One region of the Gottfriedia sp. NPDC058432 genome, then DNA from elsewhere that is predicted to be linked to it. Evidence: riboswitches for the same ligand, from Rfam matches in the RefSeq annotation. Region 1 holds a riboswitch; each other region holds the start of a gene.
The links. Region 1 has a riboswitch for S-adenosylmethionine ahead of ACFWM3_RS19610 (LLM class flavin-dependent oxidoreductase). Riboswitches for the same ligand answer to the same signal wherever they lie in the genome.
Positions count from the first base shown of each region.

Region 2: another riboswitch for S-adenosylmethionine. It lies ahead of mmuP (S-methylmethionine permease); the one in region 1 lies ahead of ACFWM3_RS19610 (LLM class flavin-dependent oxidoreductase).
Region 3: another riboswitch for S-adenosylmethionine. It lies ahead of ACFWM3_RS04275 (trans-sulfuration enzyme family protein); the one in region 1 lies ahead of ACFWM3_RS19610 (LLM class flavin-dependent oxidoreductase).
Region 4: another riboswitch for S-adenosylmethionine. It lies ahead of mtnK (S-methyl-5-thioribose kinase); the one in region 1 lies ahead of ACFWM3_RS19610 (LLM class flavin-dependent oxidoreductase).

Region 1 covers NZ_JBHXLC010000024.1:24,534-32,108, reverse strand. Annotated here, with positions in the region: gene ACFWM3_RS19625 (aldo/keto reductase) at 1-908, opposite strand, end outside; gene ACFWM3_RS19620 (histidine phosphatase family protein) at 957-1,541, opposite strand; gene ACFWM3_RS19615 (ATP-grasp domain-containing protein) at 1,805-2,761, opposite strand; gene ACFWM3_RS19610 (LLM class flavin-dependent oxidoreductase) at 2,777-3,826, opposite strand; SAM riboswitch class I at 3,988-4,094, opposite strand; gene ACFWM3_RS19605 (Ger(x)C family spore germination protein) at 4,248-5,339, opposite strand; gene ACFWM3_RS19600 (GerAB/ArcD/ProY family transporter) at 5,336-6,427, opposite strand; gene ACFWM3_RS19595 (spore germination protein) at 6,428-7,575, opposite strand, start outside.
Region 2 covers NZ_JBHXLC010000006.1:56,610-64,184, forward strand. Annotated here, with positions in the region: gene aceB (malate synthase A) at 1-314, shown strand, start outside; gene aceA (isocitrate lyase) at 333-1,622, shown strand; gene ACFWM3_RS08100 (competence protein ComK) at 1,929-2,504, shown strand; SAM riboswitch class I at 2,776-2,882, shown strand; gene mmuP (S-methylmethionine permease) at 2,966-4,375, shown strand; gene mmuM (homocysteine S-methyltransferase) at 4,350-5,303, shown strand; gene ACFWM3_RS08115 (TVP38/TMEM64 family protein) at 5,961-6,602, shown strand; gene lepB (signal peptidase I) at 6,636-7,187, shown strand; gene addB (helicase-exonuclease AddAB subunit AddB) at 7,323-7,575, shown strand, end outside.
Region 3 covers NZ_JBHXLC010000003.1:19,949-27,523, forward strand. Annotated here, with positions in the region: gene ACFWM3_RS04255 (DUF4272 domain-containing protein) at 1-233, opposite strand, end outside; gene ACFWM3_RS04260 (NAD(P)/FAD-dependent oxidoreductase) at 395-1,849, opposite strand; gene ACFWM3_RS04265 (hypothetical protein) at 2,203-2,625, shown strand; gene ACFWM3_RS04270 (trans-sulfuration enzyme family protein) at 2,827-3,975, opposite strand; gene ACFWM3_RS04275 (trans-sulfuration enzyme family protein) at 3,981-5,150, opposite strand; SAM riboswitch class I at 5,232-5,335, opposite strand; gene ACFWM3_RS04280 (ATP-dependent DNA helicase) at 5,414-7,575, opposite strand, start outside.
Region 4 covers NZ_JBHXLC010000020.1:42,541-50,115, reverse strand. Annotated here, with positions in the region: gene ACFWM3_RS18070 (GNAT family N-acetyltransferase) at 1-236, opposite strand, end outside; gene ACFWM3_RS18065 (CatB-related O-acetyltransferase) at 625-1,284, shown strand; gene ACFWM3_RS18060 (cysteine-rich CWC family protein) at 1,514-1,885, opposite strand; gene mtnA (S-methyl-5-thioribose-1-phosphate isomerase) at 3,072-4,121, opposite strand; gene mtnK (S-methyl-5-thioribose kinase) at 4,128-5,303, opposite strand; SAM riboswitch class I at 5,375-5,533, opposite strand; gene ACFWM3_RS18045 (carbon-nitrogen family hydrolase) at 5,597-6,379, opposite strand; gene ACFWM3_RS18040 (pyridoxal phosphate-dependent aminotransferase) at 6,523-7,575, shown strand, end outside.

The sequences.
Region 1 (7,575 bases):
ACTGACAAAGCCCCCACTGAATCTTCAAGATGAGATGTTTTAGTAGCTCCAATTATAGGCGCACTAACTGGTTCTTTCTGCAGTAACCAAGCAAGAGCAATATTTGATTTTGTTACTCCATGTTTTTCAGCAATCTCTGCAACTCGCTCCACAACAAGTCTGTCTGTATTTTCAGTTGCACCATATTTAGATTTTTGAGTTTCATCAGTTTCAGATCTTAACGTCGTATTTGACCAATCACGTGTCAATCTTCCTGATGCAAGTGGGCTATATGGAATTACGCCGATTTTTTCTTCCTTACAAAGAGGCAGCATCTCCCTTTCCTCTTCACGATATATGAGGTTGAGATGATTTTGCATTGAGACAAATTTGGTCCATCCATTTTTCTCTGCAACATGTAAAGCCTTCAAAAACTGCCAAGCATACATAGCGGAAGCACCGATATACCTTACCTTACCAGCCTTCACTAAATCATGAAGTGCCTCCATTGTTTCTTCGATTGGTGTGTTATAATCCCAACGATGGATTTGATATAAATCCACATAATCTGTTCCGAGGCGTTTAAGACTTTTATCAATTTCACTCATAATATGCTTGCGGGAAAGTCCGGAACCATTCGGACCTTTGTGCATAGGGAAATAAACCTTCGTAGCTAGTACTATTTCATCTCGATTGGCATAATCTTTTAAAGCTCTACCAACAAATTCTTCACTAGTACCATCTGAATAGACATTCGCCGTATCAAAAAAGTTGATACCTAGGTCTAGTGCTTTTTTAATAATTGTACGGCTGCTCTCCTCATCGATTACCCATGGATGGATCCAACGTTTTGCATCTCCAAATCCCATACAGCCAAGGCAAAGTCTAGATATTTCTAATCCTGTATTCCCAAGCTTTGTATATTCCATTTTAATTTCCTCACTTTCAAAAATATGTAATCTATTAATCTTATAAAACTATACTTGGACTACATCACTAAAATTATGATTGATAATCTCAACTAATTTAAATTCCCTCTTCTCATATTCAAACTTCAAAATGCAACAATTTCCAATTCGATTTTGTTGTGTGATAGAGCTTTTGTGTTCCCAGTACCTCATAAAATTTCTCAATGCTGCTCCGTGTGAAACAGCTAATACCACTTCATTATCTTCATCCATTATTTTTTGACATGTAGTAGCAATTCGTTGTTGCAATTCTTTTTGGTCTTCTCCGCCAAACTTAACAAAAAAGTCACCATAAGGTAGTGGTGGATTTAAATCTTCACTTTCACCTTCAAACGTTCCAAAATTCCATTCTTTTAATCCTTTTAATCTTGTATACGGTAATTCTGTCACGATTTCTAACGTATCACTCGCTCTTTCTGATGTAGAACAATAGGCATGATCGAAAATAATATTTTGTTCTTTAAAATACTTTGCAGCAGCCTCCGCTTGTTTAATTCCTAATTCTGTTAGAGGTGAATCACACCAACCTTGAATCTTCCTTCTTTTATTAAATAATGTTTGACCATGTCTCATTAAATAAAAAGTCTTTTTCATTTGTATCCCCCTTTTGAATCTTAAAAGCATATTTTAAAAATCAAGTGGTACGAAATCATTTGACCTTTTTTAGTCTCAAAACTTAATAACAACTTACAATCCTATATTATCAATATATTAATTTTAATCGTTAGCATATTCCTCTCAAATAATTGCCTATTACTCTTAGTTCAAGAAAAAATTTAATAAACTAAACATAAAAAAGCCCAAACCTTTGTTGCGTGTAGGTCTGAGCTTTTTACCGTTATTCTAAATAGATTTTCTTAAGCCGTTACTGTTGTAGTGTATTTTTCTTCCAAAGTCTTCTTTAAAAATGAAGCTAATTCGAGCATTCCGAATTTTCCAGCTTTTTCTTCTGCATCTGAGTTATAGTTGGTATTTGTATTGATATCATACGTAAAAATTGTACCTTCAGCATTTCTGATAAATTCGATTCCGGCAACTTGGACATTATTTTTAGCTAGAACCTCTTTATATTTCTCAATAATTTCGTCCTCAAAGCCTTCAATGATTTGGAACTTAGGTTTCTCTTCTACTTCTTCTCCTACTGGGCAGAATAAATCACCAATTTGGCACGCATCAGCTGGGCAAAGTTCAAAACCTTCCGAAGTATCAACTTTAACTGCATAAACAAAGTTTCCTCCTACAAATTCACAACGAGTGATGTAGCTTTCAGGGGATTGAATGTATTCCTGAATCAGTGTAATTCCATCAACTGGTTCTTCAAAGGTAGGTCCTTCCACATAAGCTTTTAAAGCTTCGATACTATGAAATAGTTGAACCCCTAACCCTTTACCAGCACGATTATGTTTCGTAATAAATGACTGTCCAGCAAAGTTTTTAGCTGCCTTAATAATGTTTTGTTTTCCAACTGCTGCGATCGTTTTAGGAGTCTTCACAGCATACTTGTTTAGCTCTAAATATTGTAAAACCTTACTAACTTCTAGCTTCAAGGCATTCGTTCCATTCAACACCGTACGACCATGTGCTTCAAGCCAAGCTAATACTTGACCAGTAAACTCGGCTGCAAAACGATGATCACGTGTATGAGAGGACGCACTCATTCGGCTATAAAAGATCCCTTCTGGTGGTGCAGTTGATAAATCTACCGTACCTTCGTCTAAATGCCATTCCTCATAAGGAACTCCAAGCTCCTCTAATCTTTTTGTTAAATGCACAGTCCACTCACTATTTTCATGAATTACGTATACTTTGCTCATCTTTAAATCCCCTTTCTAGTTCTTTATTAAACTACGTTTTTGTTCTACTAATGGCATAACTTGTTTTGAAAAGCGTTCCATTTCCTCAAGTTGAGGTGAAAATTGTAATAATAATAAGTCTAGGCCAGCTTCTTCATATTGTAAAATTCGTTCTGCAATTTGCTCTGGTGTTCCTACTAGATTTGGTCTAAGACCACGATTTGAAACTGAGTAATCTTGTAATTGGATTTGTTGTTCTAATTGTGATTTTGTAGTGAAGTCTTTAAAGCCTGCATACCCGCTTGAATCTTTCACAGTCGTAATTTTTTCTAGCTCAGCCAAAGCCTCTTCTTCTGTATCTCTACAAATAATATAAGCGGCCATACCGAAAGAACTTAATGGTGCATTTCCTGTTTGTTCACGGCGCACCTTCATATCTGTTACTTTCTGATTAATTTCTTCAACTGTTCCACCGTGCATCACATATGCGTCGCACTTTTCTACAATCGTTTGCTTTCCTTTTTCACTTTCTCCGCCTGCATATAGAATCGGATTTGGTCTTTGAACTGGTTTTGGAGCAAGCTTTGTATCCTTTAAGTCGTAATATTTACCTGAATAATTGAACGTTTCTTCTGTCCATAAGCCTTTAAGAACATCAATAAACTCCTCTGTCCGAGCATAACGCTCATCATGTTCTGTAAAAATACCGCCATATTGACGAGCTTCTTCTGCCCACCATGCAGAAACGACGTTTAGCGTAAAACGGCCGTTACTGATTTGATCAATATTAGCAGCCATTTTTGCTGTTACTGCAGGATTATGAAAACCTGGACGAATCGCAGTCATAATTTCGATTTTTTCCGTCACTGTAGCAAGTGCCGCTGCTGTTGACCAAGCTTCAAGTGAATCATGCTCCGGACCTTTAATATCGTTTAAATATAATTCAGCTATTAAAGTAGTCGAGTATCCCCATCTTTCAGCTGATTGAATAACCTCTTTAGCATATTCAAATGTTGGTGGCATTCTTTCGTCATCCACATTACGTAACCATCCTCCAAAAATCGGTAACCAAAAACCATATTTCATTTCTATTCTCTCCTTTATCATTAAAATTGTCTAGTTTTCGCATTGGTTAAGTTGGGTTTATATATAGTGAAATTCAGTTTTGTTTAACCTTCCGCGTAAATAAATAAAAAAAGAAAAAAGCCTCTTTCATTCAGAAAGAGGCATCGGAAACAATTGTTTTCGACTTATCTATCAGAATGATTTCATTCTGCAGGAAGTGGCACCGTTCCTAAATAAGGAGGTTGCCGGACGTCATAGGGCCTGATCCCTCGGTCACTCTCGATAAGTTTGAATTATGTAATTTCTTTAACTGAATCATAAATCCTAGTAAACAGATTGTCAATAAGGGAAATTAAACATCTTTATTGAGATAGCGCTTTCTTCGTTGTATTTATTAGAAAAAATAAAATTTTATAATTATTTAATTGAAATTAAATCGAATTTAATACATAGTACCAGTTCCCTTTAGTTTCACTTCTGATTTTACTCGAAATTCAATTTTTGGATAAATTTCTTCCCACTTATTTATTTCTTTTTTTGTCACTCCGTATTTTGCTTGATAGTTTAACCCAAGTCCAAGTGGATCAACATTTAATTCCTGTAGACGTTCTAGAAATTTTTTTGTTCTTGAGCTCATAATGATTGATGCTTTTTTCTCATACTCTTTCAATTCTCTATTTTGATGTAGTGTCTTATTAGATTCCTCAATAAATCCTTTTACCTTTATATGAACGTCTAGATATGGCTTTTTATTTTTAGGCATAACAATTTTCATGTCAGTTTTCGTATTTTCAGCACTTATGTAAAATTGATTTTTTCCTTTTCCAACATTAATTAATGTTGTTACTTTGGGATTTAAGAGCTCATTAAGCATCCTTGTTTCATCACGATTTAATACTGCTTTAAATTTTGTTCCTTTAAAAACTGCGGAAGTATTAATTTTAAAGGAACTATCGAACGGTTCAATAATAGGTAAATATGGATCTATACCGTTTTCTATCAATCGCATATAATAATCATTAAGTATCTCTGACATTACATATGGTGACCTATTTGATTCTTCATTAAAAGCTAACACAACAGCGTTACCCGCTAATCTCTCTGATTTAACCCTCCATGATAAAGCTTCTTTTGCAGTAGGTTCTCCTACAGCTACATAAGCAACACCTTGAATATCTGGCCGTTTAATAAACCACTTCATCAAATCAATTTGGTTTTCAACTAGTAGCTCTTTATCGATAACGATTACCCTACATTGAGCAAAATCTAATTTTTTATCTACTAAAGATTGGATTATTCTAATGGCCTCAGAAACTGAAGTTGATTTTTGAGAAATAATTTGAAAATTAGACTTTCCCGCTCCAATTTGTGCTGATGGGATGGCTAATTTCACTGACACAAGGTAGACGCCATTTTCATCTGTATGATCGATTCCTATCGCTACGACAAAAAAACGTTTATCAACATCGAGTAATTGGCAACCAGACATAAAACTTAATTCCATAATTAACAACAACGTTAAAATACGGTTCATGCTCTTTGCCTCCGTGATAAGAAAAAAATTAACACTACTAATATGCCTTCAGCAGGAAAACGGATATTTTGCCATATTTTAATCAGATCAAATAATTCTCTTTCGTTCGTAAATGTCTGCAGTGTCATCGTAACGGCTCCAAAAAATAGAAAGATCATATATCCATAAAATTTCCTTTTTTTAGCGGGTTTCAAATTATAATTAAAAAACATTCCTTCAAATAGTTTTAAACCAACATGCCATGTTAATATGCTAAATAATAGTGACAACAAAAGGAATATATAAAGCATCAAATATAGCACTCTTTCGATAAACCCATATTCCATTCTTAGAGAATCAGTTATGAAGACCCAAGGAAACACTACATCATTAATCCCTTTAACACCTAAAAAAGCAATTGGGACGAAAAATGTAAAACTAATTACAACGAATCCGATTAAAGGTAAAATCCACAGAAATTTAACAACCTTTTTCGTTTCAAGATAACGATTGATGATCGCTAGATTTATATAGCCTGTAAAAAAATAAGTAGCAGCTGAAATAGAACTATAGTTAGGCATTTGCCAAAAATAATGGAGTATTCTTTTAATATGGACGAAATAAAAATAATTGCTTGCCATAGCTTTATAAACGATAAAAAAAACAACTGGAGTAGCTACTAGTACCATTATTTCAATAACGTTGAGGATTGATTCTGTATAACAATTTGCTCCATAAATAACAATAATTAGAAAAAAAGCTAAAACATATCCCATATTTAACTCAGTATTTAAATACAGTACAGTAATATATGTGAAAGAAATTAAAACAAATGCCCCTGCAGCCAACCACATTACGCCTAAAAATGCTAAGTAAATGTTTTTAACAAGTTTAGGTAGTCTATTGTTAAAAATTTCGGGCAATCCTTTATTAGGAAATTTACTTATTCCGATCGTAAACAAATAAATAAATATTCCACCAATCAAAACACTTAACACCATAGATATAAGAGACCCATTAAAACGCTCGCCAATTAAAATCATTGGTACATTGATAATAATATTCAACATCATTGTTAGCAGTACAGTATAGTAAAAGTGACGGGTCAACTAGCTTTGCCCCCCCTTTGGGTTCTCAGTTATCGTTTCAATTTTATCGGAAGATCCCCATTCAATCGCTAAAAAAGGAGTCCCAAAGCTTCGCTTATTAGCAAAATAACAGATAAGTACAAGCATACCTCCAACTAATCCGACCAACCCAAATAGAGTTGCTAATATAATCAGTGGGTATCTAATACATCGAATTGCGAAACTCATTGCACTGATTGGGACCGTAAAATTAGAAATGGCAACAAATGCAGTAATAATAATCATGATGGAACTTACAAGTTGTGCTTGTTGTGCAGCTTGACCAAGTATAAGTCCACCAACAGTAGTAGCAGTTGGGCCAATTACTCGTGGTAGTCTAATACTAGCTTCAACTAACATTTCAACAGCTAACATCATAAAAAGCACTTCAAAAAATGATGGATAAGGAACTCCTGCCCTACTACCTGCAATCGTCAAAGTAAGTTGGGACCTTAATATTTCCGGGTTATACGAGGTAATTGCAATATAAAAAGCAGGTAACACCAATGTTATAATAAGGGCAATATATCTTATTGATTGCAAAAGTTTTTTTATCCAGAAAGAATGATATAAGTCATCCATTGAAGCTATAAAATCAAAAAATACAGTAGGCGTAATCAAAGAAAATGGCGTTCCATCCATAACAATAATAACCTTACCTTGGGCAAGATTTGAAACAGTTCGATCAGGTCTTTCTGTTATCATCATGGTAGGAAATAAATGAATCTTTTTATCAGAAAGTATCCTTTCTAATTGACCAGCTGCTTGTATTACATCCATCTTTACCCTCTTAAGACGACTTTTTAATTCATCAATTACCTTTTGATCTGCATAATTAACATCATAAAGTATTGCTATATTTGTTTTTGAGATTGTTCCAACTGTTTGATACTCAATGCTTAATTTATTGGAAGGATATCTTTTACGAATTATCGCTATATTTGTACTGAGGTCATGTGAAAAAGCTTTTTGTGGTCCTTGAACTGATGTTTCTACTGAAGCTTCTACAGATTCAGTATCCATAGCACGAATTGCATTAAAAGCATATATCCCATTCGATATGAAAATTAACACGTTACCAGAAATTATATATTCCCCTAAATACCTTTTGTTTTGAATCGACTCACAAT
Region 2 (7,575 bases), on a different contig from region 1:
AAGCATGGATAAGTGGTCGAGGCGCGGTGCCGCTATACAACTTAATGGAGGATGCTGCGACTGCTGAAATTTCGCGTGCACAAATTTGGCAATGGGTGCGTCATGAAAAAGGCGTTTTAGAGGATGGTACAAACATTACTTTACAATTAGTGGATTCATTAAAACATGAAGAAATGATGAAGCTTCAACTAGAAATAGGGAAAGAACAATTTGAAGCAAAACGATTTAGTGAAGCAATTGAATTATTTAATGAGTTAATTAGCAATGATGAATTTGCTGACTTTCTGACTTTAAAAGGATATAACTTTTTATAAAATTAGGAGGAATTGAATATGACGAAAAATCGTGAAAAGCGTATTGCTGAATTACAAGAAAGCTGGGAGCTTGATTCTAGATGGAATGGCATTACAAGAACATACACTGCTGAAGACGTAATTAAATTAAGAGGATCAATCGATATTGAACAAACATTAGCAAAAAAAGGTGCAGAAAAGTTATGGAAGCTTTTAAATGAAGAAAGCTATGTAAATGCACTAGGAGCATTAACTGGAAATCAGGCAATTCAACAAGTTAAAGCAGGTTTGAAGGCTATTTATTTAAGTGGTTGGCAAGTAGCTGCTGATGCGAATCTTTCTGGTCAAATGTATCCAGATCAAAGCTTATATCCGGCAAATTCTGTACCAGCAGTTGTAAAACGAATTAACCAGGCTTTCCAACGTGCAGATCAAATTCAATTTGTTGAAGGTGGAGAAGAAATCGACTACTTCGCACCGATTATGGCGGATGCAGAGGCTGGCTTCGGTGGACAATTAAATGTATTTGAATTAATGAAAAGCATGATTGAAGCAGGAGCTGCAGGTGTACATTTTGAAGATCAATTGTCTTCGGAGAAAAAATGTGGCCATTTAGGTGGGAAAGTATTATTACCAACACAAACGGCGGTTCGTAATTTAATCTCTGCTCGTTTAGCAGCGGATGTAATGGGAGTTCCTACCCTTATTGTTGCACGAACTGATGCAGATGCAGCAGATTTAATTACAAGTGATATTGATCCAGTCGACCAACAATTTATTACAGGTGAAAGAACACCTGAAGGCTTTTATCGTACGAAAGCCGGGTTAGATCAAGCAATTGCTCGTGGTCTTGCTTATGCACCGTATGCAGACTTAGTTTGGTGTGAGACGTCAGAGCCAAACTTAGAAGATGCAAAACGTTTTGCAGATGCTATACATGCAAAATTCCCAGGTAAATTACTAGCTTATAACTGCTCACCTTCATTTAACTGGAAGAAGAAACTTGATGACGAAACAATTGAAACATTCCAACAACAAATTGCAGCAATGGGCTATAAATTCCAATTCGTTACCCTTGCTGGTTTCCATGCATTAAACTTTGGTATGTTTGAATTAGCTAGAAACTACAAAGATCGAGGAATGGGAGCATATTCAGAACTTCAACAAGCTGAATTTGCAAGCGAACAATATGGCTATACTGCGACAAGACACCAACGCGAAGTTGGAACAGGATATTTTGATCAAGTAGCTCAAATTATTACTGGAGGAACTTCTTCAACAACAGCTCTTAAAGGTTCTACTGAAGAACAACAATTTTCATCTAATTAACTAGTAAAAAACCACTTTTTTTAAATGTGAAAAAGGTGGTTTTTCTATTGGGTTTTATCCTAAAATTTAGTAAACAATGACACTTTTGTTAAAGTATTTAAAAAATGATATTACAAATAAAGATTTATGATATTATTTCTCTAACATCAATGTTGCTACTATACTTCATGTTAAAATTTTTTATCTGAACTTGTTAAACTTAATTGTTGGCCTTTAATTTAATTATTTAATTAAGGAAGAGGGAGCGTCAATTAAAGCCAATAAGTTTAACATTTCATAATACTAATAACAGAAGGAGTTGTAAGGATGAATCATGTGAAAGGACAAGTTAAAGTATTAAATGAGTACGAGATTAATAAGTCGACAATGGCAATCATTCCAGAATTCACGGTCGATTTAGTTGTGATTTCAAAGGTATATGAAACAGATGATAGTTTTTATGTTTTAATGAAACCGATTGAAATTATTGAAAGAAGCTGTGCTTATTTCGGGAGTAGTTACCGGGGTAGGCGTGAAGGAACTAAACAAATGATTTCCATCACCCATAAACCACCAATAGCGATCAGCTCAATGAATCAAATTTTCTTTTTCCCCACTTCATCTTCTTTAAAAGTAGAATGCTCTTGGATCTCCTACAATCATGTTGCTAATTTCAGAGGCGGTAAATACAATCGATCAGTGGTTGAATTTTTTAACGGCGTTGAACTTCCATTAGAAATATCTCGTGGATCATTTGAAAACCAACTATACCGAACTGCACATCTAAGAGCTATTTATGAAGACCGACTCAACCCTGAAAATACCCAACAAAAATCTTACAAATTAATCCCTGATAACGAAATTACATCATATATAAAAGGAATATCCATACACGAAAAATAAAAATGAAAGATTAAAAATTTAACTACTTTAACATTTAGTGAAGTAGTTTTTTTATGGGGATTATTTGGAAATTATATTTATGAAAATTAGTCCTTTTAATTCTTAATTAGTAGGATCTATTAAAGTAGATTGTTGAAATCTTATTCAATATAATGGCAGTTTAGTTGCATAAGAAATGATAAAATAGTAAGTCAATAATTAATAATTTTTTAAAAAAACAGAATTATATTGACAATTATCGAATGGATTGATATGGTTATAAAAAAAATATTTCTTATCCAGAGAGGTGGAGGGACTGGCCCTTTGAAGCCTCAGCAACAGGTCTGCTTAAGTAGACACTGTGCTAATTCCAGCGGGTGTTAACCTGATAGATGAGAGCTTTCGTTTTTATTTGTCAGTAGCGCACTCTTTTTTAGAGTGCGTTTTTGTTTTTTCTGGATAGTAACTAAAGGAGAGTTTAAATGGGGAACAAAAATGGGCAAGAATTTCAAAGGAACATGCAAGCACGTCATTTAGTCATGCTATCACTTGGTGGGGTGATTGGAACTGGCTTATTCTTAAGCTCGGGCTACACTATTCAACAAGCTGGCCCGTTTGGAACAATACTATCCTATCTGATTGGTGCGCTAGTGGTTTATCTAGTTATGCTATGTTTAGGAGAGCTTTCCGTACATATGCCTGAAACGGGCTCATTTCACAGTTATGCAGTTAAATACATTGGACCGGGTACAGGGTATACAGTAGCCTGGTTGTATTGGTTAACTTGGACTGTTGCTTTAGGTTCTGAATTTACAGCCGCAGGATTACTTATGAAGCGATGGTTTCCATCGATTAATGTTTGGATATGGAGTGCTATTTTTGCCATTTTGATCTTTGTATTAAATGTCATGACTGTTAAATTTTTCGCCGAATCCGAATTTTGGTTTTCATCGATAAAGGTTATAGCTATTGTGATTTTTATTGTTTTAGGAGCAGCGGCAATGCTAGGGTTTCTTCCGATGAGTCATTCAAAAGCAGCGCCATTATTTTCTAATTTTACAAGTGGAGGTTTATTTCCTCATGGTGCTACGGGAATTATAATGACCATGCTTGCGGTTAATTTTGCTTTTTCAGGAACAGAATTAATAGGCATTGCAGCTGGAGAAACCGCGAACCCGGAAAAAATGATACCGAAGGCCATTCGAACTACTCTGTGGAGATTGATCATCTTTTTTGTAGGAACGATTTTTGTTTTATCTGCGTTATTGCCTATTTCCGATGCTGGTGTATTAGAGAGCCCTTTTGTTGCAGTTCTAGAACGAATTGGGGTGCCATATTCAGCTGACGTAATGAATTTCGTTATCTTAACAGCTATTTTATCTGCGGCAAACTCAGGCCTTTATGCCTCTTCTAGAATGCTTTGGTCGCTTGCTAATAAGAATACGATATCTCCGATTTTTGGAAAAATGACGAAGCAAGGTGTTCCAATCAACGCCGTCATTTTCAGCATGGTGGGTGGAGCTTTGGCTTTGCTCTCAAGTATTGTGGCACCAGATACTGTCTATATCGTACTTGTTTCCATTTCCGGTCTAGCAGTAGTTGTAGTTTGGATGAGTATTAGTGCTTCCCAGTTCCTATTTCGCAGACAATTTTTGAAAGAAGGAAATTCTGAAAAGGACTTGATTTATCGCACACCACTGTATCCATTAGTACCAATTGCTTCTTTTATCCTTTGTCTGGCATCGTGTATTGGAATTGCATTCGATCCAACACAGAGAATTGCCTTATATTGCGGCATACCGTTTATTTTGTTTTGCTATGGAAGTTATTATCTAACAAAAAATTTAAAAAAGAGGGGCGTAGATTATGTCGAACAAAGTCAATCCAATTGATGCTATTTTATCCCAACATTCCATTATGCTTCTTGACGGAGCATTAGCTACAGAATTGGAGGCGCATGGATGTAATTTGGACGATCCCCTTTGGTCGGCACGTGTGTTACTAGAAAATCCGGAACTTATTTATCAGGTTCATTCGGACTATTTTCGTGCTGGTGCGGACTGTGCCATAACAGCAAGCTATCAAGCTACTATTAGTGGTTTTTCCGCGCGTGGAATACAAGAACAGGAAGCTTTGGAATTAATTAAGAAAACGGTGTTACTTGCAAGAAGGGCAAGAGATGATTTTTGGAAGGAAAATAAGCAAACGAATAGGCCTAAACCATTGGTTGTTGCATCGGTTGGGCCGTACGGGGCTTACCTTGCAGATGGTTCAGAGTATGTAGGCAACTATGGTGTGACAGATAAAACATTAGCAGACTTTCACCGTTCGAGAATGTCAGCGTTAATTGAAGCAGGTGCAGATCTATTGGCATTTGAAACGATTCCTTCTTTGCAAGAAGCAAGAGTATTAGATACATTATTACGTGAGTTTCCAAAAACATTTGCGTGGCTTTCCTTTTCGTTAAAAAATGAGAAAGAGATTAGTGAAGGTATAAAACTCGTAGAGTGTGCACGAGTTTTTGAGAAAAGTGAACAAATTGTAGCGATAGGCATCAATTGTGCGCCAGTAACCGTTGTGACTGGTGCAATACAAGAGTTGAGGGCAAACACCAAAAAACCGATTATTGTTTATCCAAATTCTGGTGAAACTTATAATCCAGAAACAAAAACATGGCATGGTCATGAACAATGTAACGTGTTGGATATTCAATCTGAAGAATGGTACCAAGCAGGTGCACGTTTAATAGGTGGATGCTGCAGAACGACACCTTATCACATTGAGGAGATATCGAACAAGTGGCGTTCTTCCGAGTATTGAACCAATTGAAGGTGAAGGGGATATTCGTAATTAAAGTTAACGAATAAGTTCATTTAGTTATTCAAAAAATAGTTCATATTTCTGAAAGTTATTCAACTAACGCGTTCTTTAGTTGTACAACGTGATCGACGATTTTGTCGATCTTTTTTCAAGATCTTAATCTAACAGACCCAATAAGAAAAACTATATAAATTAACATGAAATTTGTTTTCATCTATATTAATCTTTGGTGTTTCTGGAATGAAGATTTAAATACTTCTTATGTATAGAGTTATTTTGATTTATTGATTTTAAATGTAGTATTTTATTCCTGTTTTTAAATTCTTTTTACTTTATTTGCTCCGTAATCGTGGCTTTATTTGAATTTTTTTTAAAACTTTTACTAAATCTTTTAAGAAATTACTTATTTAATTGACAACTACTTTTCCATTTAGTGAAGTAGTTTTTTTATTTATTCAAAGAATAGTTTATTAGAATTACATTAAGCATCATTAGGAACAAATTAGTAAAAAAATAATTATAAGATGAACAGTCAAATTATTACAAAAAATACTAGTTAGAATCATTTATTATTATTGAATAAATAGTTATATGTGATAATGTTAACAGTAAGGATATCTATTTAGAAATACGGCTTAAGGAGAGATTCATATTTAAATGAACGTTTTTGACTTAAAGGCTTTTTTTACAGAAGAACATTTTTTACATCTCATTCAACAGTACAAAGACTATGGTCCATTAGTTGGAATATCAATCCCTTTTATTGAAGCAATTTGTCCAATTTTACCTTTAGTCATTTTTGTATTTGCTAATGCTGCAGCATTTGGGCCTTTATTAGGTTTTTTATATTCATGGATTGGTTCTTGCTTAGGTTCCATTTTACTATTCTATGTTGTTAGAAAATTTGGTCAGAAACGATTTTTTTCATTTGTAAGTAAGCATAAGAAAGTAGAATCTTCAATAGGGTGGATTGAAAAAAGGGGATTTGGCCCGATTTTTATTATGTTTGCATTTCCGTTTTCACCATCTTTTTTAATAAATATTGTAGCTGGTCTGTCACGTATTAAAATATCACAATTTCTAATCGCATTAGTACTTGGAAAGTTTACTATGATTGCCATGATTAGTTATTTAGGGAAAGATTTAACTTCAGTGTTTCAAAACCCGATTAAAGCAGTGTACATAGGAATTTTTATATTCGTATTATGGATTGTTGGGAAAGTGATTGAGAAACGTATGGACATCAAAGAAAAAACACCAGAGAAAAAGAGAGCGCCTCAATCATCTGATGAGCAATAAAGCATTATTACTCAAAAGGGAGAGAGCAACTTTATGCTAAGAAAAGAAGTATTTGACTGGGGAAAAGCGATCATTATTGGGATCGCAATTGCTTTTATTGTAAGAACGTTCTTATTTTCTACATATGTAGTTGATGGGGAATCTATGATGCCAACATTAAAGGATGGAAACTTACTAGTTATAAATAAATTTGGATATGAGATTGGTGATATTAACAGATTTGACGTAATTGTATTTCATGCAAATAAGAAAGAAGATTATGTTAAGCGTGTGATTGGTTTACCTGGAGATTCAATTGAATATAAAGATGATCAGCTTTATGTTAACGATAAAAAATGGAATGAACCATATTTAAATGATTACAAGAGTTCTTTAAAAGGAACAGCTTTTACACCTGATTTTAATTTAAACGAAGTTACAGGTAAAACGAAAGTTCCACCAGGTTATGTTTTTGTTGAAGGGGACAATCGACCAAAAAGTTATGACAGTCGTTTGTTTGGATTTGTAAAAATTGATAAAATTGTAGGGAAGGTCGACCTACTTTATTGGCCAATTTCAAGTTTGAATACGAATTTTAACAAATAAGCTCCTTATGGGGGCTTTTCTTATTAATTACACATTTAAACACTGTTTCAAATTAGAATATATTATAAAACGAGTCCGTGCACTTATTACCAAAAACAAACCATTATTCTAATACTTTAAGGAGGGAGCTAGTTAATGTCGTTTCAATTTATATTAGGACGTGCAGGAAGTGGAAAAACGCATCATATTTTAAATGAAATTACAAATAGATTAAAAAATGAAACAAAAAATATCATCTTTATTGTACCTGATCAAATGACCTTTCAGATGGAATATGAATTAGTTAGAAGGCAGGAAAAGAAGGCGATTATTAATTCCCAAGTTTTTAGTTTTACTCGATTAGCTTGGAAGGTTTTACAAGAAACAGGTGGAATAAGTCGGATTCATA
Region 3 (7,575 bases), on a different contig from region 1:
TCATAGAGACCTTGTTCTTTAATCCAATCTCCAATATCTTTCGTTGGAGCCTCGAATGCAATATAAATCATCCCTGACATGATTGTTGCTCTGTATATCATTTCACTACTATTTCTTATTCCGAAATATTCAAGGAGCGGTAAATCTTTGTAAATTTCACCTCCGAATTTTTTAATTTTAGCTTCCGAAATCTCTTTAATTTTTTTAAAGTCTAGACAAATTTGATCTGACATTTTACCTCCAATAAGTTTCCACCAGTAATCTTTTAATTAAATTATACATCCTCAAAAAAGTATCGTTAATTCTTTATTCTGCTAAAAGACAAAAAATTATCTATTCTAACAAAACAAACCTCTAATGCTATCCAATGCACTAGAGGTTTGTTAATTAAGTATTAAACAGTAACTAATTCTTTTTCTTTATTTCCGATTTTTTTAACGATATCACGCGCGATCCATACGCCACATGCGCTTGCTTGAGCTAAACCGCGAGTAACTCCTGCTCCATCTCCACCTAGATATAATCCAGAGATTTCGCTTTCAAAGTGTTCATTTAGCTTTGGTCGAGCTGAATAGAATTTTGCTTCTACACCATAGAAAAGTGTATGTTCTGCAGCGATACCTGGAGTCACATGGTTTAAAGCTTCTACCATTTCAATTAAACTTTTCATTGTATTGTATGGTAAAACTAATCCTAAGTCACCTGGTACTGCTTCTTTTAAAGTTGGTTCTAAAAAGCCTTCTTTAATGCGTTTTTCAGTTGAACGACGACCTCTTAAAAGATCTCCGTATTTTTGCACGATTACTCCACCGTGTGAAAGCATGTTTGCAAGGCGTGAAACCTCATGTGCATATTCATTTGGTTTGTCAAAAGGTTCTGCGAATTGATGCGATACTAATAAGGCAAAGTTTGTATTTGGACTTCCTAATTTAGGATCTTTATAAGCATGTCCATTAGCAGTCATAATTCCTGAATGATTTTCAACTACTACGTGCCCAGATGGATTACTACAGAATGTTCTGACTTTTGTACCCACGCTAGTATTAAATACGAATTTCCCTTCGTATAAATGCTTATTAATTTCTTCCATTACTACGTTTGAAGTCTCAACACGAACACCAATATCAACTTGATTCGTTGACATTTTTAAACGACGTTTTTTCATAACATCAGTTAACCATTTTGAGCCATCACGACCAGGTACAATTACAACTTTCTCAGCATGTAATTCTTCACCTTTTTTTAATTTAATTCCTTTTATAATATGAGTACCTTCAACCTTTTCAGTTATTAAGTCCTCTACTTCAGTTTTATACTTCATATCTATTTTTGTTTTTAAATACTCATAAATGCTTTTTAGAATTTCTAAATTTTGTTCCGTTCCTAAGTGACGAACTTGTGCACGTAATAATTTAAGTCCAGCTGCGTATCCACGACGTTCAATATCTCTAACTTCTTCTGTTAAAGGATCAGTAATTGATTCAGTTGCACCATGTTCTAAATTAATTTCATCAACGTATTTGATTAATTCAACTACTTGTGAATCTGATAAGTAATCTGTCATCCATCCACCAAATTCGCTTGTAATATTAAATTTCCCATCTGAATATGCTCCAGCACCACCAAAACCATTTGTAATTGAGCAAGCTGGTAAGCAACCTGAAAAATCTTTTTTACCTGCAGCAGGCGGACATTTTTCAATTTTCTTTTGTAAAATTGGGCAATGTCTTGCGAATATATCATGTCCTTTATCAACAAGTAGTACTTTAGCATTAGGCATTTTTAAAGTTAATTCATAACAAGTAAAGATTCCAGCAGGTCCTGCTCCAACAACGATAACATCATACATCTATATATACCTCCAAATAAGGTTTAAATTATTTCATTTGATCAACCTAAACTAGAATACCATCAATATGATTGCGTTTCAAGTAAAAACACGAACATTTTTTGTGCTTTTTTAAAAAAATATTCGTTTATTACCAAAGTGAAACCTTTACATTAGAAATAAACATCTGTCAATTAGATTTTTTATTCAATATCAGACAATTCAAACTTAGATATTAATTAAATTGACATTCATCCTAATTTAACGAAAAGTTAATTATTGAAACACCAAAATCCCCTATTAGATAGAAACACAATCACACCAACTTGAATAGTTATATAAATAACAGTTTTTCTATATTGGAGTTGGAAAAGATGCTAGAAGAAAATTTGAAGGAAAAGGAAGGTCAAGATCAAAATAAGAAAATTAATATAGAACATGACAGTTTATCAGCAAGTCTTGAAAGACAAATTGTTGCCGCATCGTGGGTTAAGGCAGTTGCACAATTATACGAAACGATTACATTATCAAAATTATATTCCATCGACAAAGATCCAATCTTTCAAGGGAAAAGAGATATCATATCGGGAATGTGGATTGGTACTGCCGGTCAATTATCCGTAGCTTTTTTCGTTTCTAAGCAATTGTTCACTTCAGAAAAAATAGATTTACTTGAGTTACAAAGAAGAATTGTTCTTTCTGATTCAGTTCAAATAGTTGGGAACGCATTGGCACTTATTGGTGCAGCTGAGGTAATTCAAGAGGAAATTGGTGATGGGGAAATATTCCTTTCTTAGTCTTCTACACTAAATAAAAAAGTAAGCAAAATCAAAAAATATAAAATAAATTAATCCCACAAGGAAATATGCTTCCATTGTGGGATTTATGCTTTTCTCGAATTGAACGGACATTCTACCGTTTGCATCTAATTATTGTTCGTTTTTCAATTCTATTCGGCCAAACCCAATTTTATTTATTCAATTTCCCTATTCCTTTCACTATACTCTTGCACCTGCTTTTAATGCTTTTTGGAAGCTTGCAATCAAGTCTTCTATATCTTCTAAACCAACGGATACCCTTATTAATGTATCTTTAACCCCTAATCGTTCACGAACATCGAGCGGTATTGCAGCATGGGACATCTTTACAGGATATGAAACAATCGTCTCAACTCCACCAAGTGAAACTGCAACTGCAACGTTTTCGACTGATTGAAGGAAACTTGTCGTTTGTTCAATCGTTTTTAGTGTAAATGAAAGGACTGCTCCTCCTCCAGTAGCCTGCTCAAAATGAACATCGTGACCAGGATGATCTTTTAGTCCTGGGTAATAAACATCCTCAACTTCTTCTTGTTCTAAAAGCCAGTTTGCTAATTTTGATGCAGTTTGTTCATATGCATCCATACGAACTTTTAGGGTCTTTAATCCTCTTAATGTTAGCCAACAGTCTTGTGGACCTAAAATAGCTCCGAATGAATTTTGGATTGTGTATAAATCACTTGCAAGTTCTTCTGAATTTACGACCGCTAATCCTCCAATTACATCGCTATGACCTGCAATAAACTTTGTTGCACTATGAACGACAATATCAGCTCCTAAGTCTAATGGTCTTTGTAAATATGGTGATAAAAAACTATTATCTACAATGACAAGGATGTCATTTTCTTTTGCTATTTTAATAGCACTACTTAAATCAGTAATTTTCAAAAGAGGATTAGACGGTGTTTCTAAATAAAGTCCTTTTGTATTTGGCTTTATTCCGGCTTTAATCTCTTCTAAATTAGATGCGTCGACGAAAGTAAAATCGATTCCGAAACGATTTAAAACTTTTGTTGCTATTCTAAATGTTCCCCCATAAACATCTTCACAAATGACAATATGATCTCCTGCTGAAAACAAAGATAATACAGATGAGATTGCGGCCATTCCTGATGAAAACGCAAAGCCACGTACACCATTTTCTAATTTTGCAATTGTATTTTCTAACGCTTCTCTTGTTGGATTTCCACTTCTCGCATAGTCGTACTTCCCAAAATTCTCTATATCAAATTGATGAAACGTTGATGTCTGATAAATTGGTATACTTAATGCACCTGTTGCCTGATCAATTTCATTTCCGTTATGAATTAGTTTCGTTCCAAATTGCATGCTCATCACCCCAATGCATTTTCTAAGTCATTTAATAAATCATCAATATGTTCAATTCCCACTGATAAACGTAATGTATGGTCATCTAGACCAAGCTTTCTTTTAAATTCCTCTGGCATCTCTGAATGAGTTTGTGTATGTGGATACGTAATTAACGATTCGACTCCACCTAAACTTTCTGCGAATGTAATGACTTTTACGCTTCCTAAAACCTGTTCTACTAAACTTAAATCCTTCACTTTAAATGAAATCATTGCACCAAATCCAGTTGCCTGTTCTTTAATAATTGAATACCCTTTATGCGTTGGTAATCCTACATAATATACTTCAGTAACATTTGGATGATTTTCTAAAAACTTCGCAAGTACAATCGCATTTTTTTGACTGTATTCCATGCGTAAATGCAATGTTTTAATTCCTCTTAAGATTAACCAAGAGTCAAATGGAGCTAATGTTGCACCTGTTGATTTTTGATAATAGCGAATTCGTTCATTTGTATATTCTGAATTCGTTACGACGAAGCCAGCTAGTGTATCATTATGGCCACCTAAATACTTTGTTCCACTATGAACAACTACATCTGCCCCTAATTCAATTGGTCTAAAGAAATAAGGAGTTAAAAATGTATTATCGACAATTACAATAATATCTCGTTTTTTTGCAATCTCTACTACTCTTTTTAAATCAGTTACTTTCATCATTGGATTTGAAGGTGTCTCAATAAAAATTCCTTTTGTGTTCGGTTTAAGTGCATCAAGAATATGTTCAATTTCAGTCGTATCAACAAAATTATGCTCAAGTCCATATGGCGAATAAATTTCTTCGAATAAGCGATATGTACCACCATATAAATCATCTGAAACAATTAGGTGATCACCCTTTTTAAATAAGCTTAATACTGCAGTAACTGCTGCATTTCCTGTTGCGAATGCAACGCCATAATTTGCACTTTCTAATTTTGCAACAGTATTTTCGACTTCTTCTCGTGTTGGATTTTGTAATCTTGCATAATCATATCCAGTTGACTGATGTAGACCTGCATGCTTAAATGTAGCTGATTGATAAATTGGATAACTAATTGCACCAGTTAATGGATCATACCCTTTGCTACCATGAACAGCTACCGTTTCAATCGATTTTTTATTCGTGTTTAAAGCCTCTTTTGTGTTAGTCATTATAAATCCCCCATTTTAGTCAAATAAAAAAACCACTTCCTAAAAAATAAGAAGTGGTTATGTCTGAAAATAAACATATCGCTCTTATCTTCCAGGTTTTTCACCTGCAGGATTTAGCACTTTCTAGTATTTACTAGAGTTGCCGGGTTTCGTCGGGCCAGTCCCTCCACCGCTCTTGATAAGATTATTAAATTATATTGTTAGTATATTAAAAACTCTGATAATTATCAATCGTTTTTTTTGAATTATTTAATAATTAACTCTTACTTCCATTCTTCAGGTAATAAACTTTGATAAAGTGAACTCTTATATCGATCATCAATTAGTAATAAAGTCCCTTCATCTGATTCAGAACGGATAACTCTTCCACCCGCTTGCATTACTTTATTCATACCTGGAAAGACATATGCATAATAATACCCATTTTTTCCAACCGAATTAAAATGCTCCTTTAAAATATTTCTTTCTAAACAAATCTGTGGCAATCCTACACCCACTACTACGACACCGTTTAAGCGATCCCCCTTTAAATCGATCCCTTCAGAGAATATTCCACCTAATACAGCAAACCCAACCAAAGTTTCCTCATTTAGACTATCAAACTGTAAAAGGAACTCCTCTCGTTCAATTTCAGACATACCATTTTCTTGAACGATTGTCTTTATGTTAGGGTTTTTCTCTTTAAATAAATCAACACTTTGAATTAAATATTGATATGACGGATAAAAAACTAAATAATTACCTTTTCTTTTCGTAATTTCTTTATAGACAGAATCAATTAATCTTTCTAAATTTCTTTCACGATCTTGGTATCGAGTTGAAAGAGGATCAATTGTTACTTCCAGTTGTTCTCTATGAAAAGGAGAATCGATTGAAATTGTATAATCTCGACTTTGATCACCAAGCATATCTTGAAAATATTGTATTGGCGTTAAAGTAGCCGAAAAATAAATTGTAGAGCGAAATCTTTTTATGACGTCATTCACTACTTTAGAAGGATCAAGGCAAAATAACTTTAAATGTACTTCACTTTTATATAGTTCATAGTAGCATACATAATTTTCATCAAAAAACTCCGCAATTTTGACGAAGTTAAGTGACTCAAAATATGTATCAAGTAGAATTTGTTTATTTTCGTCCTCTTCCATTTCCTGTAATTTTATTTCTACGATTTCATTGAATGTATGTAGAAGTTCTAGTAAATCACCATCTATTTCCTTTGAAACTGGGGTTACAACGTCCTTCCATTTTTTTCTTAATTCAATAAATCGCTTATTTATTTCATTTATTATGTCATAAAGTTCATCTTTTAAATTTTTATATCTATTTTTCAACTCTAAAAATTTAGATTTGAATAGACTCGCAGAATACATTTCTCTTGCACGATCAACAAGATTATGAGCTTCATCAATTAATAAAACCGAACTTCGTTTATGTTCATCAAATAATCGTTTTAACGAAACTCTAGGATCAAAAATATAATTTACATCGCAAATAATCGCATCGGAAGAATTTAATAAATCTAAAGAGTATTCAAATGGACATACTGTATGTTTGCGGGCATATTCTTCTATTTTCTCCCTAGTTAACGATTTTTCCGATGAAAGAATATCAAGAACAGCATCATTTATTCGGTCATAATAACCATTAGCAAATTCACAATAATCCTTTTGACACATCGTCTCTTCTTTAAAACAGATTTTATCTTTTGCTGTAATCGTCGTACACTTTATACAAAGTCCTTCATCTGTCATTAGCTTAAATGCTTCTTCAGCAACAGTCCTAGTAATCGTCTTAGAAGTTAAGTAAAACATTCGATTTATACTATTCTCACCAATACTTTTAACTGTCGGAAAAATAGTCGAAACCGTTTTGCCAATTCCGGTTGGGGCTACCGCAAATAAATTATTACCTTCTTGAATTGTTTGATATACCGCACCTGCTAACTTTCTTTGACCTTTTCTAAAAGAAGGAAAGGGAAAATTTAATTCTTTTATTGTCTGATTCCTTGTTTCAATATGATCGTATTTCCATTTTGCAAAAGGATAATAAATTTCCAGCATTTTGTATAAGTAATTTGTTAATTCATCTTTTGTAAATAAGAGGTCGAAGCTTATTTTTTGCTCGGTTAAAATATTAATATATGTAAGTCTAAGTGTAATTTTTTCAAGTTGTAATTCTTCACAAATAAAATATCCATAAACTTTTGCTTGAGCCCAATGAACAGGATATGAATTTTCATTTATTTCATTTAAATCCTTCATTGTTGATTTAATTTCTTCTATTATATATTGACCATCATTAAATAATAATCCATCACAACGGCCTTCTATCTGAAACACCAACTGATCCAATGTAATGTTGCCGGATATAGATCGTTCTTTTACATCCTGTTCACCATATTCTCTTTGGATTTTTTGGTGTG
Region 4 (7,575 bases), on a different contig from region 1:
CCATGTTTACGAATATCTTCATCAATCATAAAAGTATGAATTTCTAACCAATTCCAACAAATCTCACCTAATATTCCGCCACGCACATTACCATTTTCATTCTTAAGAAATATATTAATCTCTTGATATCTGCCCCTTAAATCTTCAGGAAAATGTTTTAAATTAAATTCATACAAACTACTATTAATATAATTTTTATCTTTCTCATTTAAATCTTTAGTTATATGTAGATCCATTTCAACTTTTCTCCTATTCTGTTTCATTCGATTATTAAGTAAATATTACATAATTGTTTTCGCTAAGAAGATTTTACAGTGGTAGCATATTAAATTTTACCATATTCCTCCTTTTTTCTTCTTAAATATTGCATTCTTGTTTAACTATCCATTTACTTTAATAAAAAAGACTCATATTGCCAGTTAATCTTCAACTAACGCACGAATAGTTTAAGTACATATTTCTACAATTTGACTAAAGTAATTTATTAAGTTATGATTTTTTTACTTTTATAGAAAGGCTGAGGATAATGATTCGTCGTTTAAAAAAGTTTAAAAATGTCGCTGTGGTATTAAGCTTCTAAGTAAGTTCTAGAATCTACAATACTTAGAAGCGAGGAAAATAATTATGAATCATCCATTATTTAATCATTGGTCTGAAACAAAGTATTTAAAAGATATAGTGACAAATCCACTCATTGAAGTAGGGGAGTATTCCTATTATTCAGGGTATTATGGTAATCAAAATTTTGAAGATGGCTGTGTAAGATATTTATGGGGTGATGCTAAATCTCAAGAACTTTTCAATCCAATTGAACAGTTTGGTTGGCATCTAGATAAACTCATTATTGGAAATTATGTTTGTATTGCAAGTGGAGTTGTCATTTTAATGGGTGGTAATCATAACCACCATTTAGAATGGATCACTGTTTATCCATTTGTTGAACAAATAGGACAATCTTATGAACCAAAAGGTAACACAGTTATTAAAAGCGATGCCTGGATTGGCATGAACGCTATTATAATGCCTGGTGTTACAATTGGTGAAGGCGCAATCGTTGCAGCAGGTTCTGTGGTATCTAAAAACGTACCTCCATATACAATAGTTGGTGGAAATCCTGCAAAAGAAATAAAGAAACGCTTCACAGATTCAGAGATTAATAAACTAATGAAAATGCGTTGGTTTGATTGGGATAGAGAATTAGTTAAGAGAGCGATACCTCTTTTGTCCAATTCATCCATTGAAAAGTTATATGATTTTTATACCAACAAAGTAAAAGAAAGATAATTAAGTTAGACAAGCACATTCTAAATAGGATGTAGCTTTTTGCATACAATTTTTATTTATTACGCAAAATTGGCAGGTTTACTCTTTATAGCAAACCTGCCAATTTTCCAATAAAAAGATTCACATTTTGTCTGGATAATTGAAAATTTTTGACAAACTATTAGTTGGTTTAGTTATACAAGAATACAACCTAAACGAAAGAACGGCGTGTTCTTGATTAACTCCCTAGTCAAACTCCTTTATTACGTTCTTCTGTGCAACTTAGGTAATTAGCACATTTCTCTTTGAAACACTTGGTTACTGTTCCTGGCTTAAGATTATCTTTAAACTTTTCATAGCAGTAACACACTTCATCGTCCTGTTCAACTCCACTCTTCCGACTAAATACTTTTGGTCCGATATCAGAAGGCTTTAGGTCTTCTATTTTGTTATCTTCTTTATACTTATCTAAACACGACTTACATATACAAGATCTTCTTACCTCTTCTTGTGGTATCTGATTAAATATCTCTCTTGGGAAATACTCATCATTACACCAACAAGTCTTCCCACTTGAGCACTTATTCTCATTACCACACATGGGACAGAGCTTAATTGCCATTATATACCCTCCTCAATTAACAATCTTAGTTACAATTTTTAGCGGACTTTTTAGCAGAAGATTGTAGAAACTCTTCTGCGCATATCATATAAAAGTAATCTTTTAGTGTCAGAGTATTTCTCTAATTAGTCATCTTTTTACAATTGTAGAGATCGTTGCACATCCTCTAAATATTCTATGGGATTTATGATTTGATCTAGTTCAAAAGTGACTTTAATTAAATTCAATTTCTAATTCCATCAATTAATGTTTATATTATTTATGTACTACTGACGAGATATTTTGTCTTCCTATATAACTATTAATTTTTTACTGCTTCAATTCTTCTTTTGAACTCTTCTTTCCCCTCTTCGCTTTCTATATTATTCAGCACCCTCCCAAGATAGCGTACTTCTCTTCTTTATAAACTGCAAACCCCTTAAACAATGCTTTTTCATGTTCCAATCTCTCTTCAATTTGTTTTTAAGGAAAACCTTCTCCAATTTCCCCTTCTTGTTCAGTACGGTCATTTAATTTTTGTACGGAACAGCTTCACCATATCGCTTCCATTTGGAACAATTTATCCTAATTACATAATGATTCTTAATGATAGTCAACAAAAAGCCAATCCCTTCTACAATTAGGAATTGGCTTTTTTGAGTTTTCTCTTATTTTTATATAAATAATACATTAATAATGAATTTAACTTATAACTAGAATAAACATCAAACGAAAATATGTTAAACTGTCTGAAAAAATTCAGTTGATTCGAACCCCCCATTTAATCGAACAAAATTGACCAATCCGTTAAGATTCTCGGAAAGTGTTAAATCATTTGTTTTTGAATTATTGCTACTTTAGCAATATGAGTTTCTTCCTATATAGTAATTCATTTTTACAATAATGTTATTTCTACAAATATTTTCCATTTAAAGTAATGACAATTAATTCATTTTTATTTTTTCTATATAAATAGAATTTCCCGATTCACAAATACGAATATTTCGAAACTCAAAATCTAGATAATAGGGCTTATTATATTTTTTAATAACAACTTAAATTGCAATAATCGCCCACCAAATCTTATATTGATAAAGTGTTAAAATTTTATAAAAATCAGAAAAAATTGCTCTTTTTAACTATTTCCTAGGGAAGAAGTTAACGAATAAATGGTAATCGTTTTTCTCTATTAAATGCAATCAATAAATTACTCTTGCTCCCAACTTTTAAAAGTTTCCTTATAATCGCTAGAAACAATTCCTTTTTCTGTAATAATCGCCGTAATTAATTCATTCGGCGTCACGTCAAACGCTGGGTTTAATACATCGATTCCATCAGGTGCTATTTGAACATTTCCGATATGTGTTACTTCAGTACGATCGCGTTGTTCAATTACAATTTCGCTCCCTGATTCGATTGATAAATCAATTGTTGATAAAGGAGCTGCTACATAAAATGGGATTTGGTAAAAGTTTGCTAAAATCGCTAATTGTAATGTTCCAATTTTATTTGCAGTGTCCCCATTAGCAGTAATGCGATCAGCTCCAACTATAACTGCATCAACTTTTTTATTTTGTAATAAGTAGCCGACCATATTATCTGTCAATAATGTAACTGGGATACCACTTTGGTTCAATTCCCAAGATGTCAGTCTTGCCCCTTGAAATACTGGTCTAGTTTCTGTTGCATAGGCTGAAATTTCCCAACCTTTTTCTTTTGCTAAGTGAAGTGGAGCTAAAGCTGTTCCGTAGCGACTTGTCGCAATACTTCCTGCGTTGCAATGAGTTAATACCGCTGCACCGTCATGTAATAATGTTAAAGCGTTTTCACCGATTTCCTTGCAAGTTGCCTCATCTGCTAAATGTAATTTTATCGCTTCTTCCATGATGATTAATTTAGCTTCTGATACAGTAACTGCTTCTTTACTAGATCCAATTAGTTTTTCAACTGCCCATGCTAAATTTACTGCAGTTGGTCTAGCACTAATTAGTTCATCCGCTAATAATCTTGCTTGTTGATGAAATTCTTCAATTTGTTCAGTTTCAATTTCTCGAACACCTAAATAAAGTCCATACGCAGCTGCTAAACCGATCGCTGGTGCTCCTCTTACTTGTAATTTTACGATTGCTTCACGTACATCTAATAATGTTGTTGCATCTAAATAGTATATTTCAGTTGGTAATTTTGTTTGGTCTAAAATTTTTAAGCTTTCACCGTTCCATTGTAATGATTCAGGTATTTGCTGTAATGTAGTCATCGATTATTACTCCAATCCATTAAGTAAATTTCCAATATTTCTAATAGTAAATCTATTTTTTATACAATAAACTCCGAATTTTAAGACTTTTTTCTTTGCTTCAATTTTTTGATTATGTTCCAGTGCATCAATATCTTCAACATGAGCAAGACCGATACTTCTTCGGATTAATTCACATCCAATAACCCCAATTGCATCCACCCAATATCCTTCTAGTTTTTCTTTAATTAAAGCTTTTTGGTTAAACGGTCTAACACTATGCTCTTCCCATAGGCGAATAAATGTTTCATTAAAAACTTTTTCAATGTTTAAAATGTGTTCAATAATTTCGTCCTTTAGTTCAGTACGACTGAAAAGTTGAAAAAGTAAATTTGCCTGAATTTGCCCTAAATCAAATCCGATTGGTCCGACAAATGCAAATTCCGGGTCAATTATTTTTGTTTCTGTTTCAGATACGAAAATGCTTCCCGTATGTAAATCACCATGTAATAAAGCTTCTTTTTTCGATAAGAAATCTAATTTTAGTTTCGCAACCTCAATTTGTAGATCTTCATCATTCCATAGATTTTGAATTTCATCTGTTAATTCTTCTTCAAAACTATTTGTTTCACTGTTAAAAAATGGGTCCGTGTAAACAAGATTTTCTGTTATATCACATAAGTCAGGATTATTAAAAAGATACTCTAACTCTTTTTTCTTAGCCGGTGAAGTTCCAAAGTCTGAAGTGAAGAATAATGATTTAGCTAAAAATTCTCCAATATGTTCAGCTAAAAACGGATAGCTTTTTTTCTCAATGAAACCTTTTCGTAAAATTTGCAAGTGAGATAGATCCTCCATTACAGTTACAGCTTGATCTTCGTCATGTTCTAAAATTTTTGGTGCATGTAATGGGATTAGCTCATTGTATATTTTTGTCGCATTACTCTCGATCGTCGCTCGCTTTAATGTAAGTGGCCAGCTTTCTCCAACGACTTTTGCGTATGGTAGAGCCTGTTTTATAATTAACCCTTTCTCGCTTCCTACGGGATTAACTTTAAACACTAAATTTAGATTCCCATCCCCGATTTCTATACTTTCACATAGTTCATTTTTAAAATAGCCAAGTTTTTGTAAATAAGTAATTGCAGTTGCTTCTGTTAAAGGTCTATATTCTTTTCGTTCAATGACAGTCACTAAATTCATCCCCCTTGAATTTTGCAAAATAAAAAGCCTCTTTTCCGAGACGAAAAGAGGCAATACTAATTGGCTTTCGTCTCTTATCTACCAGAAAATTTCTTTTCTGTTGGAATTAGCACCGTGCCTTACTGAGCATTTAAGCTCAGGCGTATACAATACGCCCCATTTCACAATGGTATTACGGTCGGTTGCTGGGCATCGTCGGGCCAAATCCCTCCGCCTACTCGAAATAAGAGTTCGCATATTTGATTTTATAATCGTATTTTAGTTTATAAATTTTTAATTTGTCAATCACTTTTTTAAATTTTTTTGTAAATTTCTTCTTTTCTGTCTTCAAAAATAGGGATTGTACCGCGTATTTCATCGACTTTTTTCGGATCAATTTCACCGAATACGATTTCTTCATTCGTGCTACCTTTGGAAATTACTTCTCCCCAAGGGTCAATGATCATTGATCCTCCGCCAAATGTATTCGCTAAATCTTTTCCTACTCGATTACAAGCAACAACATAACACTGATTTTCAATTGCTCTTGCTTTTAACAAGATTTCCCAATGATTCATTCTTTGAATTGGCCATTCAGCGACAAAAAATAAAACTTTTGCACCTTTTTGAGAATGAGCTCCAATCCATTCAGGAAAACGCAAATCATAGCAAACAAAACCTGCAGCTGTTAATCCCTCGATTTCAAAAAGACCGTCTGTTTCCCCTGATTGAAGATAGTGATGCTCGTTCATTAACTGGAACAAATGAACTTTATCATAAGATTTTACTAATTCACCAGTATTGCTAATAACAATTAACGTATTCGTTACCCCATTTTCTCTTGCAATTGGGAACGAACCAGCAATCAATATTACATTATTTGATTTTGCAATCGACTGAAGTTCAGAAATAATCGCTTCTTGTTCACCTGTGTGCAAGCCAATCTCTTCCAAACAATAGCCTGTTGTCCATAACTCTGGTAATACGATAACCTGAACATTTTCTTTAACAGCTTCGTTTATTTGAGTTTTCATTTTCTCTAAATTAGACTTTGATTTACCTAAAATAACGTCAGATTGAATACACGCAATTTTAATCACAATTTATTCACCCTATTCTAAATTTTATAGACATTTTTAAATCGAGCATATATGATGGTGAAAGTTATTGCAACAATCGTTCCTGAAAATCATTCGATTAAGTAACGATTTAATCAACTTAAATTAATTATATTTTTGGAGTGATTAACTTGAATCATAGTAAACTATTAAACAATTTACCTAAACAATTTTTTGCTTCACTAGTCCAAAAAGTGAATCAGTCAATTAGTAATGGTCACGATGTCATTAATCTTGGTCAAGGAAATCCAGATCAGCCAACACCCGACCATATTATAAAAGCATTACAAAAGTCTGTTGAAAACCCTTTAACTCATCGTTATTCTCCGTTTAGAGGGATGAGCTCTCTAAAAAATGCTGTTGTAGAATTTTATAAACGAGAGTATGATGTTGATTTAGACCCAGAGGAAGAAGTAGCCATATTATTCGGTGGAAAAGCTGGATTAGTTGAGCTACCACTTTGTTTATGTGACGCTGGAGATACAATTTTAGTTCCAGATCCAGGCTATCCAGACTATTTATCTGGTATATCTCTTTCAAAAACAGTACCATACATGCTTCCATTACTTGAACAAAATCAATTTTTACCAGATTATAAATTAATTCCTCAGGATGTTTTGGATGCTAGTAAAATATTATTTATCAATTATCCAAATAATCCCACTGGCGCTATCGCAACAGAAGAATTTTTTAAAGAAACAGTTAAGCTTGCAAGAAATAATCAAATTACAGTTTGTCATGATTTTGCTTATGGCGCATTTGGTTTTGACGGCAAAAAACCTTTAAGTTTTCTTCAAACGCCAGGAGCAAAGGAATGCGGGATTGAAATTTATACCCTCTCTAAAACTTATAATATGGCTGGTTGGAGAATCGGTTTTGCAGTTGGAAATAAAGAGGTTATTTCAGCAATTAATCTATTACAGGATCATCTTTACGTTAGCATCTTCCCTGCTGTTCAAGAAGCTGCCGCTGTTGCGCTTACAGAATCTCAAGAAAGTGTAAAACAACTATTAGCACTTTATGAAGAGCGTAGAAATGTATTTATTAGCGGTTGTCACGAAATTGGATGGGAAGTAACTGCACCAGCAGGGTCCTTTTTTGCATGGCTAAAAATTCCAGCAGGTTTTACATCACAGGAATTTGCTGATCTATTACTTGAAAAGGCTCATATTGCA